4 regions of the Telluria sp. ZT3P39 genome follow, and region 3 is predicted to be linked to each of the others. Evidence: predicted binding sites of a transcription regulator. Region 3 holds the regulator's gene; each other region holds the start of a gene.
The links. The regulator sigma-54, encoded in region 3, starts transcription at its own class of promoters, with help from an activator protein. The targets are predictions, from matches to a motif close to TGGCANGNAANCTGCTTT.
Positions count from the first base shown of each region.

Region 1: the regulator sigma-54 is predicted to act here: its motif matches at 2,488-2,505, upstream of AC56LR_RS18980 (PEP-CTERM sorting domain-containing protein).
Region 2: the regulator sigma-54 is predicted to act here: its motif matches at 2,165-2,182, upstream of AC56LR_RS06665 (PEP-CTERM sorting domain-containing protein).
Region 4: the regulator sigma-54 is predicted to act here: its motif matches at 1,594-1,611, upstream of glnA (type I glutamate--ammonia ligase).

Region 1 is NZ_JCASIH010000027.1:43,580-47,763, reverse strand. It holds gene AC56LR_RS19000 (flagellar assembly protein A) at 1-597, shown strand, start outside; gene AC56LR_RS18995 (DUF2750 domain-containing protein) at 623-1,009, shown strand; gene AC56LR_RS18990 (DUF817 domain-containing protein) at 1,034-1,876, opposite strand; gene AC56LR_RS18985 (hypothetical protein) at 1,975-2,313, opposite strand; gene AC56LR_RS18980 (PEP-CTERM sorting domain-containing protein) at 2,551-3,111, shown strand; gene AC56LR_RS18975 (chemotaxis protein CheW) at 3,275-3,736, shown strand; gene AC56LR_RS18970 (ATP-binding cassette domain-containing protein) at 3,755-4,184, opposite strand, start outside.
Region 2 is NZ_JCASIH010000004.1:225,640-229,823, reverse strand. It holds gene AC56LR_RS06670 (carboxy terminal-processing peptidase) at 1-1,905, shown strand, start outside; gene AC56LR_RS06665 (PEP-CTERM sorting domain-containing protein) at 2,381-3,073, shown strand; gene AC56LR_RS06660 (acyl-CoA dehydrogenase family protein) at 3,206-4,184, shown strand, end outside.
Region 3 is NZ_JCASIH010000015.1:1,252-5,435, reverse strand. It holds gene lptA (lipopolysaccharide transport periplasmic protein LptA) at 1-13, shown strand, start outside; gene lptB (LPS export ABC transporter ATP-binding protein) at 10-783, shown strand; gene AC56LR_RS14720 (RNA polymerase factor sigma-54) at 786-2,264, shown strand; gene hpf (ribosome hibernation-promoting factor, HPF/YfiA family) at 2,323-2,676, shown strand; gene AC56LR_RS14710 (enoyl-CoA hydratase/isomerase family protein) at 2,797-3,879, shown strand; partial or broken gene AC56LR_RS14705 (Ig-like domain-containing protein) at 3,987-4,184, opposite strand, start outside.
Region 4 is NZ_JCASIH010000003.1:174,476-178,659, reverse strand. It holds gene glnA (type I glutamate--ammonia ligase) at 108-1,523, opposite strand; gene AC56LR_RS04910 (rhodanese-like domain-containing protein) at 1,814-2,272, shown strand; gene AC56LR_RS04905 (hypothetical protein) at 2,269-2,994, shown strand; gene AC56LR_RS04900 (CocE/NonD family hydrolase) at 3,052-4,184, opposite strand, start outside.

The DNA.
Region 1 (4,184 bases), on a different contig from region 3:
GTGAGCATCGAGCGCGCCGCGCCGCGCGGGCACAGCGAGATGCGGATCTTCGTGCTGCGCCCCGACTGCAGCCGCATCGATGCGGCGATCGGCATGATCCGCGAGCGCATCAAGCAGTTCGGCGAGCTGGCCGCGCAGCGCCGCACGGCGATGCAGGAATTGTCGGCCCAGCCGGAGGTGGCCAGCTACGTCAAGCTGGCCGGGCGCGTGCGCAAGGGCGAGCTGGTGCTCACGCCGGAGCAGCAGCCGATGTTCAAGAAGCTGGCCGCCGGCGTCGCCCCCGCGCTCAAGCAGATGTCGGCCTTTGCGCAGGAGCTCAAGGACATCGAGGCCGAGCAGGAAGCGGGCGTGGCTTGCCAAGCCAGGCTGGAAGCGCAGCGCGCCCAGCACAGCGCGGTGGCCGGCGCCGACATCCAGGCGGTGGCCGGCGAGATCACGGTGCGGGCGCTGGACGTCGAGCCGGAAGCGGAAAGCATGCATGCCCTGCCGGCACGCGAATTCAAGGCGCGCCTGCGCGACGCCAGCGGCGCCGAGCTGCTGTTCTCCGGCAGCACCGGCGCCTTCAGCTGGAGCACCAGCGGCCCGGCCGACGCCTGAACCACCAACCCATCAAAGGAATACCATGACGCTGCACCTGAATGCCGACCCGCAGGCCGACCGTGACCGCTTCATTGCCGCCGTCCGCGACAGCGGCGTGGCCTGGGGCCTGCAATCGGAAGAGGGCTGGGCATGCTGCCAGTCGAACGAGGGCGAAACCCAGGTGCTGGTCTTCTGGTCAAGCGAAGCCGATGCGCGCCGCCACGCCCAGGGCGAGTGGGCGGCCTACCGGCCCGCCGCCATCGCGTTCGAGGACTTCGTCGACACCTGGCTGCGCGGCATGCACGACGACGGCATGCGCGCCGGTGTGAACTTCAACGCCGACATGGCGGGCGTCGAGATGGAGCCGGCCGACCTGGCGCGCGCGCTGCTGGTGCATCCCGACAGCGCCACGGCGCCTGCCGCCGGCTAGGCGCATCCTCGGCGCCGGCGCCTGTCAGGCACGCGCGACGTGGATTTTTTCCTTGATGTGCTTGAGGTTGGCGACGATGGTGAAGGTCATGATCACCAGCAGCGACCACGAGCTCCATTTGCTCACGTGAACGCTGGACCAGGCGCCCAGCTGGTTCGGGTAGCGCCACACGCCCCAGAAGGTTCCGATGTTCTCGGCCAGCCAGATGAAGAACCCGATCAGCACGAAGGCCAGCAGCAGCGGCATCTTGCGGTCGCGGTCGAGCGGGCGGAACACCACCATGGTGCGCGAGTAAAGACCGAGCGCGCAGGCGGCCAGGTACCAGCGGTAGTCGCCGATGTAATGGTGGGTGAAGAAGTTCAGGTAGATCAGGATCGCAATGGTCCAGGCCATCCAGTGCGGCGGATGGTGGCGGATGCGCAGGTCGAACAGGCGCCAGGCCTGCACGATATAGCTGCCGATGGCCGCATACATGAAGCCCGAGAACAGCGGCACGCCGAGCAGCTTGGTGTAGCCGGCATCCGGATAGCTCCAGGACTGGATGCTGCCGGAGACCTTGAAGGCCTCGAGCACGAAGCCGACCGCATGGAACAGGCAGATGGCCTTGAGCTCGTCCATCGTCTCGAGTCCGGAACGGACCATCCACAGCTGGATCGCCAGCGCCACCAGCAGCAGCACGTCGTAGCGCAGAATGCCGAACAGGCCTGCGCGCGGGGTCAGCATCATGGCGGCGAAGAACAGACCGACGAACAGGCAGGCGCGCGCATTCTTGAAGCCGAAATACAGGAATTCGGCGCCGCCGCGGCGCCAGCCGCCGAGCTGGCGCGCCCTGGTGTCGAGCAGCACGTTGTCGAGCGCGAGCGTCATGGGAGAAGAGCCGGGCATTCTTTTCATTGTTGTGCGGACCTGGAAGGGAGAGCCGATGAGTGATTCGATGTTGTCACAGAAGGATCGCGGAATCAATCTCAGGGCGCGCTATCGGGCAGCGCGGCGTACCAGCCGGCATACGGGGTATTGGCGACGAAGCGGCGGTTGAAGTCCGGGGCGCCGTCATGCCACCACACCGGCCCGCGCTCTCCCAGCGCGCGCTTGGCCGCATCCACGGCGGCCCGCGCGCCGTGCTCCAAGTCTGGGTCGCCCGCTTTCCTGGCGGCGCCGACCTGCCTGCGCGCATCCATGAGGCGGTTCACCCAACGCTGTCGTTCGTCCGGCGCGAGTTCCGGGTTACTGGTGCGCCAGAGGCGTCCTTTCACGACGAAATAGCGGCCGTCCGGTGTAGTGGGATAGGTACGAGGGCTGGACATGGCCCGACTATACCCAAGCCAGCGGCTCTCCCACGCACGGCTCACCCACCCGGAATAGTCTGCCGATTAAAGTTGCAATGCCGCATATTAAATCTGTCGAGAAACTTTACATTCACTTGGGAAATATTTTGGCCTGATCGGTTATGTTGTTGAATGTAAAGGAAATTTTCCTGCTGGCACGATGATTGCTAATAGGGTAGGGCGACAACAACCATAACCAACAATCGGAAGAACACCATGAACGTCCTGAAAGCATTCGCAATCTCCGTCATCCTGGCAGGCGCCGCAGCATCGGCATCGGCATCGGTCGTGCAAACCACGGCTCCGGCCGGTTCGTTCCAGCGGGGCGGCAACCAGGAACTGGGCCGCGTCACCTTCGCCGCCGGCACCAACTACGTATCGAACCTGACCAGCTCGGTCACCCTGGTCGACCAGGGCTGGGGCGGCCAGGATCCGAGCAACGGCGTCTACGTCGGCCTGTACAACGGCGAAAACCACCTGTACAACCTGCACCTGGCCGGCGCCACGCATAGCTGGTCGACCCAGACCCGCGACTTCGGCGCTGCCGAGTTGACCGAACTCAATGCGCTGCTGATGGCCATCGACCAGTCGGGCAACTTGGCAGTCTCGATGCGCATGTTCACCAATTCGTGGGGCTATCCAGGCTGGTCGCTGACCACCCAGAACGCCACCATGAGCATCACCTCGTCGCAAGTTCCTGAGCCGGCATCGATCGCCCTGTTCGGCCTGGCGATGGCCGGCATGGCGGCAGTGCGCCGCCGCAAGGCAAGCAAGTAATCGGGAAGCACCCGCACTGCCCCCGGCAGTGTCGAAGCGTCCAGGGCCCGGTCGGTAACACGACCGGGCCTTGTTGTTTCTGGAGGCTGCACTAGTTGACTACAGTCAACATTCCCAAGAGGCCACGCCCTTAGCATTGGTGATGCCGATGAAAGGGAGCACCATGTCGAACCAACCGCTAGCCGTACCCCAGCAGTTCCTTGGTTTCACCCTCGGCGGGCTCGAATATGGGCTCGACTATGCCGCCGTCCAGGAGCTCAAGCTGTTCAAGTCGCTCGAACGCTTTTCGAGCGATGGGGAAATCGTCGGCGGGGTGGCGCTTTCGCGCGGGGTGATCATGCCGGTGGTCGACCTGCGCGCGGCCTTCTCGGCGGAGCTGTCAAGGCCCGATCCGAGCACCGACGTGATCGTCGTGCGGGTCCCGGCCGGCGTGGTGGGGGTGGTAGTGGAAAGGGTGACGGGCGTAGTGCGGCTGCATCCGGAACAGGTGGCGCCGCTGCCGGGCGCCCAGGCCGATGCCGACTACCTGATCGGCCTCGGGACCATCAAGGGACGGCGCCTGATCCTGATCGACATCGACCGCCTGATGTCGCTGGCCCCGGCCGAGCCGCGCCAGGTAGCCTAGCGGCCAGCCTGGCCTTGGTCAAGCGGCCAGGCCTTCGAGCTGTTCCTGCAGCGTCATCCATTCGGTTTCCAGCTGCTCCAGGTCGCGCACCGCGAATGCCTGGTCGGCCACCAGGGTCTTCAGGCGCTCCTTCTGGCCGGCTTCGTAGACGGCCGGGTCGAGCAGCGCGGCGTCGATGCCGGCCTTCTTCTCGTTGAGCTTGGCCATCTGTTCTTCCAGGCGCTTGACCCGGTTCTCGATCGGTTTGCGCAGCGCGGCAATGCGCTGGCGCTCGCCGGCTTCCACGCGCTTCTGGTCCTTGCGCTCGGCCGGCGCCGCCGCGGCCAGCGCGGCCCTGGCCTCGGTCGCCGCCGCCGTGATCGTCGCCGGGGCGATGGTGGGCAGGGTGACCGTGCCCTTGCCGAGCTTGGTCTTGAACAGCCATTCCTTGTAGTCGTCCAGGTCGCCG
Region 2 (4,184 bases), on a different contig from region 3:
AACCTCTACCAGCAGCGCTTCACCGAGCGCATGGCCTACGCGCGCCAGCTGCTCAAGACCACGCCCGACTTCACGCTCAACGAGACGCTCCAGCTCGACCGCGAAAAAGCGCCGTACGCCAAGTCCGAAGAAGAAATCCGCGACCTGTGGCGCAAGCGCGTCAAGAACGACTGGCTGCGCCTGAAGCTGGCCGGCAAGGACGACAAGGGCATTCGCGAGACGCTCGACAAGCGCTACGAGAACTACGTCGGCCGCATCCGCAAGCTCAACAACGAAGACGTGTTCCAGATGTTCATGAACGCGTACGCCACCGCCATCGAGCCGCACACCAACTACCTGGGCCCGCGCTCGGCCGACAACTTCGACATCGCCATGCGCCTGTCGCTGGAAGGCATCGGCGCGGTGCTGCAGACGCGCGACGAATACACCATCATCCGCGAGATCGTGCCGGGCAGCCCGGCCGCGCTGTCGGGCAAGCTGAAGGTGGGCGACCGCATTACCGGCGTGGCCCAGGGCAATGGCGCCCTGACCGACGTGCTCGGCTGGCGCATCGACGATGTGGTGCAGCTGGTGCGCGGCGAGAAGGGCACCACCGTGCGCCTCGACGTGCTGCCTGGCGACGCCGGCCCCGACGCCAAGCCGGTGAGCGTGTCGATGGTGCGCAAGAAGATCAGCATGGAAGAGCAGGCCGCCAAGAAGTCGATCATCGAAGTCAAGGACGGCGGCGTCAAGCGCCGGGTCGGCGTGATTTCGCTGCCGACCTTCTACCTCGATTTCGAGGCGCGCCGCCGCGGCGACAAGGACTTCCGCAGCGCCACCCGCGACGTGGCCCGCATCCTTGGCGAACTCAAGAAGGACAAGGTCGACAACGTCCTGATCGACCTGCGCAACAACGGCGGCGGCTCGCTGACCGAAGCCATCGAACTGACCGGCCTGTTCATCGACAAGGGTCCGGTGGTACAGCAGCGCGACGCCCAGGGCCGCATCGAAGTCGAATCGGACACCAATGCAGGCCTGGCCTGGGACGGCCCGGTGGGCGTCCTGATCAACCGCGGTTCGGCCTCGGCATCCGAAATCTTCGCCGCCGCCATCCAGGATTACGGCCGCGGCCTCGTCATCGGCGAGCCGAGCTTCGGCAAGGGCACGGTCCAGACCCTGATCGACCTCGACCGCTTCTCGCCGGGCGAAAAAGTGCGCTACGGCGAGCTGAAGATGACGATCGCCCAGTTCTTCCGCATCAATGGCGGCACCACCCAGCTGCGCGGCGTCACGCCGGACATCAAGCTGCCGGTGCTGTCCGATACCGACAGCTTCGGCGAGTCGTCCTATGACAATGCGCTGCCATGGGTGGCGATCAAGCCGGCCAGCTTCGCCGCGGCAGGCGACCTGAAGGAGCTGATCGCGCCACTGCAGAAGCGCCACGAAGCGCGCATCGCCAAGGACAAGGAATTCCAGTTCCTCCAGGAAGACATCGCCGAAGTGATGAAGGTGCGCAAGGAAAACGCCATCTCGCTGAACGAAGCCGTGCGCCGCAAGGAACGCGACGCCCAGGATGCCCGCTCCAAGCTGCGCGAAGCACGCCTGGCAGGCGCCACCGGCACCGCAAGCGACGAACCGGCGACCAGCCCTGGGGGCAAGGAAGCGCGCGCCAAGGTGCCGGCGCCGACCAGGCCGGGCAAGACCACCGTCGCGGTGCGCGGCGCGCCACGCCAGGACGACGGCCTGCAGTTCGACGAACGCGACCTGAAGGCCGAGCTGGCAGCCGAGAAGGCGGCCAAGGACGCCAAGGATATCCTGCTGCAGGAAGCCGCCAACATCCTGGCGGACGAAGTCGGGATGCTGCGCCTTGACTCCCGCATGGCCTCGCGCGCCATGCCCTACATGGTCTCGCCCCGCGGTAACTAAGAACGGCGTCGGCTTCGCCGGCGCGCTCGACAGAATGGCCGGTCCTGCATGCGCAGGCCGGCCATTGTCGTTTCGCCCCATGCCGATTCGATGTGTAAGGCATCCCGCGCAGGCCCCGGTGCAAAAAAAATGTTGTTAATTTCGCGGCGCCGGCGGGATTCTTGTAGGACGGTCAGCGACACACTTATTGCACTACGATAACTCAACAGTTCCCTTTTCCTACTTGCTGGTGGACGACGCCGTGCATTTCGAAGGAATTTCCCACTCAAACTGCATATTCCGCAAGAAAAAAGGGCAGGCTACGTTAACTAGCCCATATACGCGTAAGAGGATTCCTACCAAAACGCGGGGCTTATTCCCGCCTCGTACCTCGCGCACGGTTGAGGTATCAATCCTGTTGTAATTTTTCTATGTATGTTAGGATAATCCTACGTTGTAAGAACAATAATTGATTTTCAACTTAGGAGTTAATCCCATGACAATTCGTCACCTCGTTATTGCTGCGCTGATGGTTGGCGCAGGTGCTGCCCACGCTGATACGATTTCGTCGAGCACTTCCGCGCCACCGACTTTCCTGTCCGGCTGGACCGCCGGCAACGGGGTTGATGTCCTCGGTTCCGGTGTCCTCGAAGGCGGCCTGAAGCTCATCGGCGGTGTTGCGCACTCGGCCGGCTCGTCGTCGGCAGCCACCCTGGCGGACATCCTGGACGGCAAGGCATCCGCCTCGATCGCTCAGGACAACGGCCAGACCACCATGTTCTTCAAGCGCGGCATCGCAGGCGACTACCTGCTGGGCTCGAACATGGCCATCATGGCAGCGGCCATGGGCACCGGCGTCTCGCTGGTCGGCTCGGCTGACGGCGCAGTGGTCCAGGAAGCCCTCGTCTCGCGCGCCGCCACTGCAGGCGGCGGCGCAGCCAGCGGCTCGAACGGCTCGGCAGGCTCGAACGGCGCGACCGTGATCCCTGGCGCAGGCGCTTCGGGCAACGGCGCGGTCAGCGTCACCGTTCCAGGCAACGGCATCGGCATCGGTACCGGCGCTGGCGCCGGCGTGAGCGTGACGCCAGGTGCAGGCGCCGACGCAGTCGACGTGCCTGAACCGGCAAGCCTGGCGCTGATGCTGGCAGGTATGCTGGGCGTAGGCGCAGCGCGCCGCCGCAACCGTTAATTGATCTGCCGCAGGGCGGCGCTGCCCGCCCTGCATGAGCGCCGGTGTTTCCACTTGGCGCTCTGTCCGATTGCGGTACAATCCTTGTGAACGGTCGTGCTATTCCAGGCGGCCCAATAACAAGGAGACGACATGGACCTGCATTACTCGGACGAGGACCTGGCCTTTCGCGACCAGGTTCGCGCCTTCCTCGATTCCCATCTTCCCAAAGACCTGCAAGCCAAGGTGCTCAAGCACCTGCGCCTGAACAAGGACGACTTCGTGCGCTGGCACAAGATCCTTGCCCGGCAGGGCTGGGTCGCGCCCGGGTGGCCGGCCGAGTTCGGCGGCCCTGGCTGGACGCCGATCCAGCGCCATATCTTCGAGGAAGAATGCGCGCGTGCCGGTACGCCGCGCATCATGCCCTTCGGGATCGACATGGTGGCCCCGGTGATCATGGCCTTCGGCTCGCAGGAACAGAAAGACTATTTCCTGCCGCGCATCCTGTCCTGCGAAGACTGGTGGTGCCAGGGCTATTCCGAGCCGGGCGCCGGCTCGGACCTCGCTTCGCTCAAGACCACCGCGGTCCGCCATGCCGACGCCGAGGGCGACTATTACCTGGTCAATGGCCAGAAGACCTGGACCACGCTGGCCCAGCACGCCGACATGATCTTCTGCCTGGTGCGCACCGACAGTTCCGTGCGCAAGCAGGAAGGCATCTCCTTCCTGCTGATCGACATGCATGCGCCCGGCGTCACCGTGCGCCCGATCATCATGCTCGACGAAGACCACGAAGTGAACGAAGTCTTCTTCGACAACGTGCGCGTGCCCGCCGCCAACCTGGTGGGCCAGGAAAACCGCGGCTGGACCTATGCCAAATACCTGCTCGGCCACGAGCGCACCGGCATCGCCGCGGTCGGGCGCAGCAAGCGCGAGCTGGCCTTCCTCAAGCGCCTGGCGCGGCGCGAACAGAAGAACGGCCGTCCGCTATTGGCGGATCCGCTGTTCGCGGCCAAGGTGGGCGCGCTCGAGATCGAACTGATGGCCCTGGAAATGACCGTGCTGCGCGTGCTCGCCCAGGCCAACCAGGCGCCGGGGCCGGAAGCTTCGGTGCTCAAGGTACGCGGCACCG
Region 3 (4,184 bases):
CGGCAAGCAATGACGCTAGCCTCGACAAGCGTGCGCGAAGGCTGCAGCACCCTGATCGTCAAGGGATTGCAAAAGAGCTATGGCAAGCGGCTGGTGGTGCGCGACGTCTCGCTGCAGGTCGATTGCGGCGAAGTGGTCGGCCTGCTGGGCCCGAACGGCGCCGGCAAGACCACCTCGTTCTACATGATCGTCGGCCTGGTGCCGTCGGACGCCGGCTCGATCGACATCAATGGCACCGACATCTCGAGCCTGCCGATCCACCGGCGCGCGGTGCTGGGCCTGTCCTACCTGCCGCAGGAAGCCTCGGTGTTCCGCAAGCTCACGGTGGAAGAGAACATCCGCGCCGTGCTGGAACTGCAGCGCACCGATGAGGGCAAGGCCTTGTCGAAGGACGAGATCAACGAGCGCCTGGACACCCTGCTGGCCGAGCTGCAGATCGAGAAGCTGCGCGAGAGCCCGGCGCTGTCGCTGTCCGGCGGCGAGCGCCGCCGTGTGGAGATCGCGCGCGCGCTGGCGACCAACCCGCGCTTCGTGCTGTTAGATGAGCCGTTTGCCGGCGTGGACCCGATCGCCGTGATCGAGATCCAGCGCATCGTGCGCTTCCTGAAAGAGCGCAACATCGGCGTGCTGATCACGGACCACAACGTGCGCGAGACGCTCGGCATCTGCGACCGCGCCTACATCATCAACCAGGGGGCGGTGCTGGCCTCGGGCCGTCCGGACGACATCATCGCCGACGAGTCGGTGCGCCGCGTCTACCTCGGCGAACACTTCCGCATGTGACCATGAAACAGTCCCTGCAACTCCGCACTTCGCAGCACCTGGCGCTCACGCCGCAGCTGCAGCAGTCGATCCGCCTGCTGCAGTTGTCCACGCTCGAACTGCACCAGGAGCTCGAGCAGATACTGACCGATAACCCGCTGCTCGAACGCCTCGACGATCCGCTCGACCACTCGGTGCGCCTGCTGGCCGACGGCGCCATCAACAGCGCCCCCGCCAGCGGCGAAGCCCCGGCCGCGCAGCCGGCACAGGAAGGCGGCGAAGGCGAGGGCGCCAAGCCAGAGGCCGACGGCTTCGAAGACGGTGACCGCGACCGCGGCGAGCCTGACGGCGACTGGGGCGGCGAGGGCGGGGGCGCGCGCAGCGGCGACGACGAAGACGGCCGTCCGCAGCTGGAAGCCTGCAGCGTGTCGCTGCGCGAGCACCTGGCCGAACAGGTGCGCACCACCGGCTGCAGCGTGCGCGACCGCGCGCTGGCCGAACTGGTGATCGATGCGCTCGACGACAACGGCTATTTAGAGGAGCCGCTGGACGACATCCACGCGCGCCTGCCCGCCGAACTCGAGATCGAGATGGACGAGCTGCGCTGCGCGCTGGCGCTGGTGCAGAGCCTGGACCCGCTCGGCTGCGGCGCCCGCAGCGCGGCCGAATGCCTGGCCCTGCAGATCCGCCGCATGCCGGGCGTGCCGATGGTGACGCGGCGCCTGGCGCTGAAGATCGTCGAAGGCTACCTGAGCTGGTTCGCACAGCGCGAATACACCAAGCTCAAGAAGGCGCTGGACTGCGACGACGAAGACCTGCGCGAAGTGCAGGCCGTGGTCCGCCAGTGCAATCCGCATCCGGGCGCGGCCTTTGCGTCTGCCACCTCCGACTACGTGGTGCCGGACGTGATCGTGCGCCGCGCCAAGAGCGGCTGGTCGGTGATGCTGAATCCGGACGTGATGCCGAAATTGCGCGTCAACTCACTCTACGCCAACCTGCTCAAGCAGGGAAAAAGCGAAAGCCAGATGGGCGCGCAGCTGCAGGAAGCCAAGTGGCTGATCAAGAATATGCGCCAGCGTTTCGATACAATTTTGCGTGTGGCGGAGGCGATTGTAGAGCGCCAGCGCAACTTTTTCAGCCATGGCGCGGTTGCCATGCGTCCGCTTGTGCTGCGCGAGATTGCTGATACACTAGGCCTACACGAGAGCACGATTTCTCGCGTTACAACGCAGAAATACATGCTGACCCCCCACGGCATGTTTGAACTGAAATACTTCTTCGGAAGCCACGTCGCCACCGAAGCGGGGGGAGAAGCATCTTCCACGGCGATCCGCGCGCTTATTGCGCAATTGACAGGAGCAGAAGACCCTAAGAACCCTCTATCCGACAGCAAGATCGCGGAAATGCTCGGGGAACAAGGTATGGTCATTGCGCGCCGGACGGTAGCCAAATACCGTGAGGCGCTCAAGATTCCTCCCGTCAGCCTCCGCAAGTCTCTGTAACTGCACTGCCCACACCTACCTTGTGGCGCGGGCAGCGCGACATTTCAAAGGAGTGTGTATGAACCTCACTATCAGTGGTCATCATCTTGAAGTGACTCCCGCAATTCGTGAATACGTTCAGAATAAGCTCGAGCGCATTACCCGCCATTTCGATCACGTGATCGACACCCACGTGTTCCTCGCCATCGATAATCTCACCGAAAAAGAAAAACGGCAGAAAGCCGAGATCAACCTGCAAGTATCAGGAAAAATTTTGCATGTGGCCAGTGCCGCGCAAGACCTGTACGCGGCGATCGACACGCTGATGGACAGGCTGGACCGCCAGGTCATCAAGCATAAATCCATGCTGCAAAATCATAATCACGTGGCGCACAAGCGCCTGCCGGATCTCGGCGAAGCAGCCGCAGCGTAAATACGCGCAGCAGCAATGACAGCGAGGGCGTCTGAGGGGACGCCCTTTTTGCATCCAACAGGCTTCGCGTGCACGCGACTGTTCGGTAAAATGGATGTTTTTTCGATCACAGCACATCCCATGACCGACACCGTCCTGACCCGCGTCGCCAACCGCACCGGCGTCATTACGCTCGACCGGCCGAAGGCCCTGAACTCCCTGTCGCTCGACATGGTGCGCGCGCTCACCGCGATCCTGCGCGACTGGCAGCATGACACCGGCATCGACGCGGTCGTCATCACCAGCTCGAGCGAGAAAGCCTTGTGCGCGGGCGGCGACATCCGCTTCTTCCACGAGATGGGGCATGTGGGGCCGACTGGCGGCAGCGCGCTGCTGGAAGACTTCTTCACCGAAGAATACGCACTGAACCACCTGATCCATTTCTACCCGAAGCCGTATATCGCGCTGATGGATGGCGTGGTGATGGGCGGCGGCATGGGCATCGCCCAGGGCGGCCCCGATTGCGGCCTGCGCATCGTCACCGAACGCAGCAAGGTCGCCATGCCCGAGGTGAATATCGGCCTGTTCCCCGATGTCGGCGGCAGCCATTTCCTGTCGCACGCGCCGGGCCAGCTGGGCCAGTACCTGGGCCTCACCGGTTTGACGATCGGCGCGGCCGACGCGATCTACGTGGGCCTGGCCGACCTGTTCGTGCCGGGCGAGAAGATGGGCGAGTTGATGGCGCTGGTGGATACTACTGCGGGCGCGGATCTGCCGGCAGCGATCCGCGCGTTTGCCGCGCAGTGTGCGGGTGCTGCCGGCGCGAGCGAACTGCAGGCGCAGCGCGCGGTCATCGATGCGCATTTCGGCGCTTCCTCGGTGGCCGCCATCATGGCATCGCTCGCGCGCGACGAGAACCCGTTCGCGCAAAAAGCCTTGAAAGCCATGCGCCAGCGCTCGCCCCTGATGATGTGCGTCACCCGCGAACTCCTGCAGCGCGGCGCCGCGCTCGACGTGGCCGATTGCCTGCGCATGGAGCGCTCGCTGGTGCGCCACAATTTCGAACACGGCGAGGTGCTCGAAGGCGTGCGGGCGCTGGTGATCGACAAGGACAATGCGCCCAAGTGGACTCCGGCGACGCTGGAAGAAGTCACGCCGGAGATGGTGGCGAAATTCTTCGAGCCGGTCTGGCCTGATTACGCGCATCCGCTGCGGCACCTGTAGCAAGAAACACGGTTGATCCGGCTCGTACTTCGATGCCGGCGCGTCTATTCGATGTGGCCTGGTTCGAGCAAGGGCCTGCACTGCCAAAGCGCAGGCCCTAGTGCGCCCTATAGGGGCATGCCAAACGCAATGGCACCCGTCAGTGCCGAGACGCTCGGCACGCCGACCAGGACGATCGACGTACCAGGCAGGCTGATGAGTAGATCGTTGCCGGTGTCAGTGACATACTTCGCGATGAAAGCATCGACGCTCATCGGCGTTGAGAAGAAGTCTGCAAAAAACAGCTTGTCTCCCTCGGCGGCTTT
Region 4 (4,184 bases), on a different contig from region 3:
TACATCAAGCATGAAAAAACGCGGGGAAAGCCCTCGCTTTCCCCGCGTTTGTTACCGCTGCTTACACCCATTGACGCCTGGGCGCGACAGCCGGCTTGCCTGAACGATTACGCCGAGTAGTACATGTCGAATTCGGCCGGGTGCGGGGTCATGCGCAAGCGCTGGACTTCCTGCATCTTCAGTTCGATGTAGGCATCGATCATGGCGTCCGAGAACACGCCGCCGCGGGTCAGGAACTCGCGGTCCTTGTCCAGGGCTTCGAGCGCTTCTTCCAGCGAAGCGCAGACGGTCGGGATCAGCTTGTCTTCTTCCGGCGGCAGGTGGTACAGGTCCTTGGTTGCCGCTTCGCCCGGGTGGATCTTGTTCTGGATGCCGTCCAGGCCCGCCATCAGCAGCGCGGCGAAGCACAGGTAGACGTTGGCCAGTGGGTCCGGGAAGCGGGTCTCGATGCGGCGGCCCTTCGGGTTCGCCACGTGCGGGATGCGGATCGAGGCCGAACGGTTGCGGGCCGAATAGGCCAGCTTGACCGGGGCTTCGTAGCCAGGCACCAGGCGCTTGTACGAGTTGGTGCCCGGGTTGGTGATCGCGTTCAGGGCGCGTGCGTGCTTGATGATGCCGCCGATGTAGAACAATGCGGTTTCCGACAGGCCGGCATAGCCGTCGCCGGCGAACAGGTTCTTGCCGTCTTTCCAGACCGACTGGTGCACGTGCATGCCCGAGCCGTTGTCGCCATTGATCGGCTTGGGCATGAAGGTAGCGGTCTTGCCGTAGCTGTGGGCCACGTTCCAGATCACGTATTTCATGTTCTGGGTCCAGTCGGCGCGCTCGACCAGGGTCGAGAACCTGGTGCCGATTTCATTCTGGCCGGGGCCGGCCACTTCGTGGTGGTGCACTTCGACCGGGATGCCCATCGATTCGAGGATCAGCGACATTTCCGAACGCATGTCCTGGAAGCTGTCGACCGGCGGGACCGGGAAATAGCCGCCCTTGACGGTCGGGCGGTGGCCGCTGTTGCCGCCTTCAATTTCCTTGTCGGTCGACCACGAGGCTTCGTCGGAATCGATCTTGACGAAGCAGCCGGACATGTCGATCTTCCAGCGGATCGAGTCGAAGATGAAGAATTCCGGTTCCGGGCCGAAATAGGCGGTGTCGCCGATGCCCGAGGACTTCAGGTAGGCTTCGGCGCGCTTGGCGATCGAGCGCGGGTCGCGGTCATAGCCCTTGCCGTCCGACGGTTCGATCACGTCGCACTGCATGAACAGGGTGGTCTCTTCCATGAACGGATCGATGTTGGCGGTGAGCGGGTCCGGGATCAGGAGCATGTCCGAGGCTTCGATGCCCTTCCAGCCGGCGATCGACGAACCGTCGAAGGCGTGGCCCGACTCGAATTTGTCTTCGTCGAAGTGCGAGACAGGAACGGTCACGTGATGCTCTTTGCCGCGGGTATCGGCGAAGCGGAAATCAACGAACTTGACTTCGTTGTCTTTGATCATTTGCACTACGTCTGCAGCCGTCTTTGCCATTCGTATCTCCTGATTGAAAAGGGGGGACCGCGCTCGACATCCTCGGTAGCGCGACCACATGGTGTACTTCAAAGCATGAACTATGCCAAGCTGTCGTTATGAGCAAATGCCATAAGCTTCGTTGGAAGCCTGCATATTTGGCCATACAATCGTCATCAGCCGGTGCCTGTGCCCCGGTGCATGCATGCACCGATTTGGTGCAAATGCGGCGACCGTGCACCATCGCAGCGCAGGATACACCGAACCAAGTTGGTGCAACGCTTTTTCTTGTCCAGGACGGAACAACCATCATGAACACACCTGAGGCCATTCTTGCCGCCGCCCGCGAACGCGCCGCCGGCCAGCCCTATGCCGGCGCGGTCACGCCCGAAGAAGCGTTCGCCCTGCTCCAGCTCGACCCGCGCGCCAAGCTGGTCGACGTGCGCACCAACGCCGAGCGCGACTGGGTCGGCCGCGCCGCCGTACCCGAGTCCCAGCACGTGGCGGTGCAATGGGCCACCTATCCCGGCGGCCAGCCCAATCCCGCCTTCGCTGCGCAGCTCGAGCAGGTCGCGCGCAAGGACGAGGTGCTGCTGTTCCTGTGCCGCTCGGGCGTGCGCTCGCGCCACGGCGCGCGGGTCGCCACCGAGCATGGCTTCGCCGAATCCTACGACATCCTGGAAGGCTTCGAGGGCGACCGCGATGCCGACGGCCACCGCAAGACGATCAGCGGCTGGTGCAAGGCCGGGCTGCCGTGGATCGGGGCGTGACGATGGATGCACAGGCACGCCTGGACGCCGCCAGCGAACTGGCGGGCGACGGCCAGCATGAGGAAGCGCTGCGCGAGTTCCAGTGGTTCCACGACCATGCACTGGAACAGGATCCGGCGCTGTACGGCGTGCGCCTGTCGTATGCGCTGTATGCGTGGGCCGACCTGGGGCAGGAATATCCGCCCGCACTGGAAGCCCTGGAAGCCGTGCGCCAACGCGACATGGCCCTCCTGCTGGCAGGCCAGGGCAAGCGCGGGCTGTTCCACGACGTGGTGGCCATCAATGACGAGCTGGGAAAGAGCGATGAGACGCATGCCCTGTGCGTGCAACTCGAGCGCGCCGATCCCGCCCTGCTGCTCGCCTGCGCCGACATCGCCCTGCCGGCCATCATCGCCGCCGGCGACTACGCGCTGGCCGAACGCCTGCTGCCCGCGCCCGAAGAGACCATCCGCGAGCGCAGCCGCTTCCTGATGAAGGCGTTCTCGCGCTGGCGCCGGCAGCATGGACGCACCATGTATATTCCGTCGCAGATCGACATCTATGCGAACGACGTGCGGCAGGTGCTGGCGGTGCTCGGGCAGCGCGGGCGGCATGCCGAGGCGGAGCGCCTGCGCAAGCTGGCCGTGGACCTGATTCCTGCGACCACGGTCAGGCGCGCGGTGCGCGCTGCGCTTGGTAGGGTGGCCGGCTCCGCCGGCCGCGCGTTCAACGAACGGGGATGAACCACGGTGCCGAAACATTAACGTGATTTGAACGCGCGGGCGGCGAAGCCGCCCACCCTACGGCATGACGAACACCTGCATGCCCGACGCCGCCCCAGGCGCACGGTACACCCGCTGCGTCGCCTTCCTGAAATCCTCAGCCTTCGCCGACGGAATATGCGTAAACGTCTGCGGATTCAAATCCACCAGCGGGAACCACGAGCTCTGTACCTGCACCATGATGCGGTGGCCGCGCCGGAAAGTATGGTTCACCTGCCCCAGCTCGAAGGACAGCGCCTCCTGCTTGCCCGGCGTGAACGGCTCCGGCTTTTCGAAACTGTTACGGAATTTCCCGCGCAGCGGATTGCCGCGCACCAGCTGCTGGAAGCCGCCCATGTTGATCGCCGGCGGTCCCACGTCGTTGCCCTTGCGCTCCACACCAGGTGTCGGATACGCTGCCGGATACACGTCGATCAGCTTGACCACCCAGTCCGCATCGGTGCCGGTGGTCGACACGAACATCTTCGGCGCCACCGGCCCGGCGATCGTCACGTCCTCGTCCAGTACCTCGCTCTGGTAGACCAGCACGTCCGGCCGCGTGGCGGCGAAGCGCTGGTCCGAGACCATGTATTCGCGCGGCACCCCTAGCGCCGCGTAGCCGATGTAGGGCACGGGATTGCGCGGGTCGGCCACATACTCGTCGTAGCCCGCGCCGGCAGCCGCCGGCTGCTGCCAGCCCAGCGTGCCGTTCGGGCCGAAGTAGAGCGTGCGCGCCTTGGCGGGCGCCGGCGGCCAGGCGGCATACGTGCGCCAGACGTTGGTGCCGGTCTCGAACGCGGTCACCGCAGGCAGGATGCGCGCGGGCTTGACGCCCTTCAGGTGCTGCTCGAAGAAGGGGAACTGGATCTCGCGCCGGAAGTAGTCGCTGGTCCTGGCGTCGAACGACACGTTGCCGAAACGCGCGCCGTCGCTGCGCGCCCAGCCGCCGTGCACCCAGGGTCCCATCACCAGCGCGTTGGACGTGCCGGGATTATATTTCCCCACTGCCTTATGGATCGCAAACGGGCCGGCCGGGTCTTCGGCATCGAACCAGCCGCCCACCGTCAGCACCGCCGCCTTGACGTTCTTCATGTGCGGCGTGATGTCGCGCGAGCGCCAGAATTCGTCGTAGGTGTCGTGCTCGATGGTCGGCACCAACAGCTCGCGCTGCT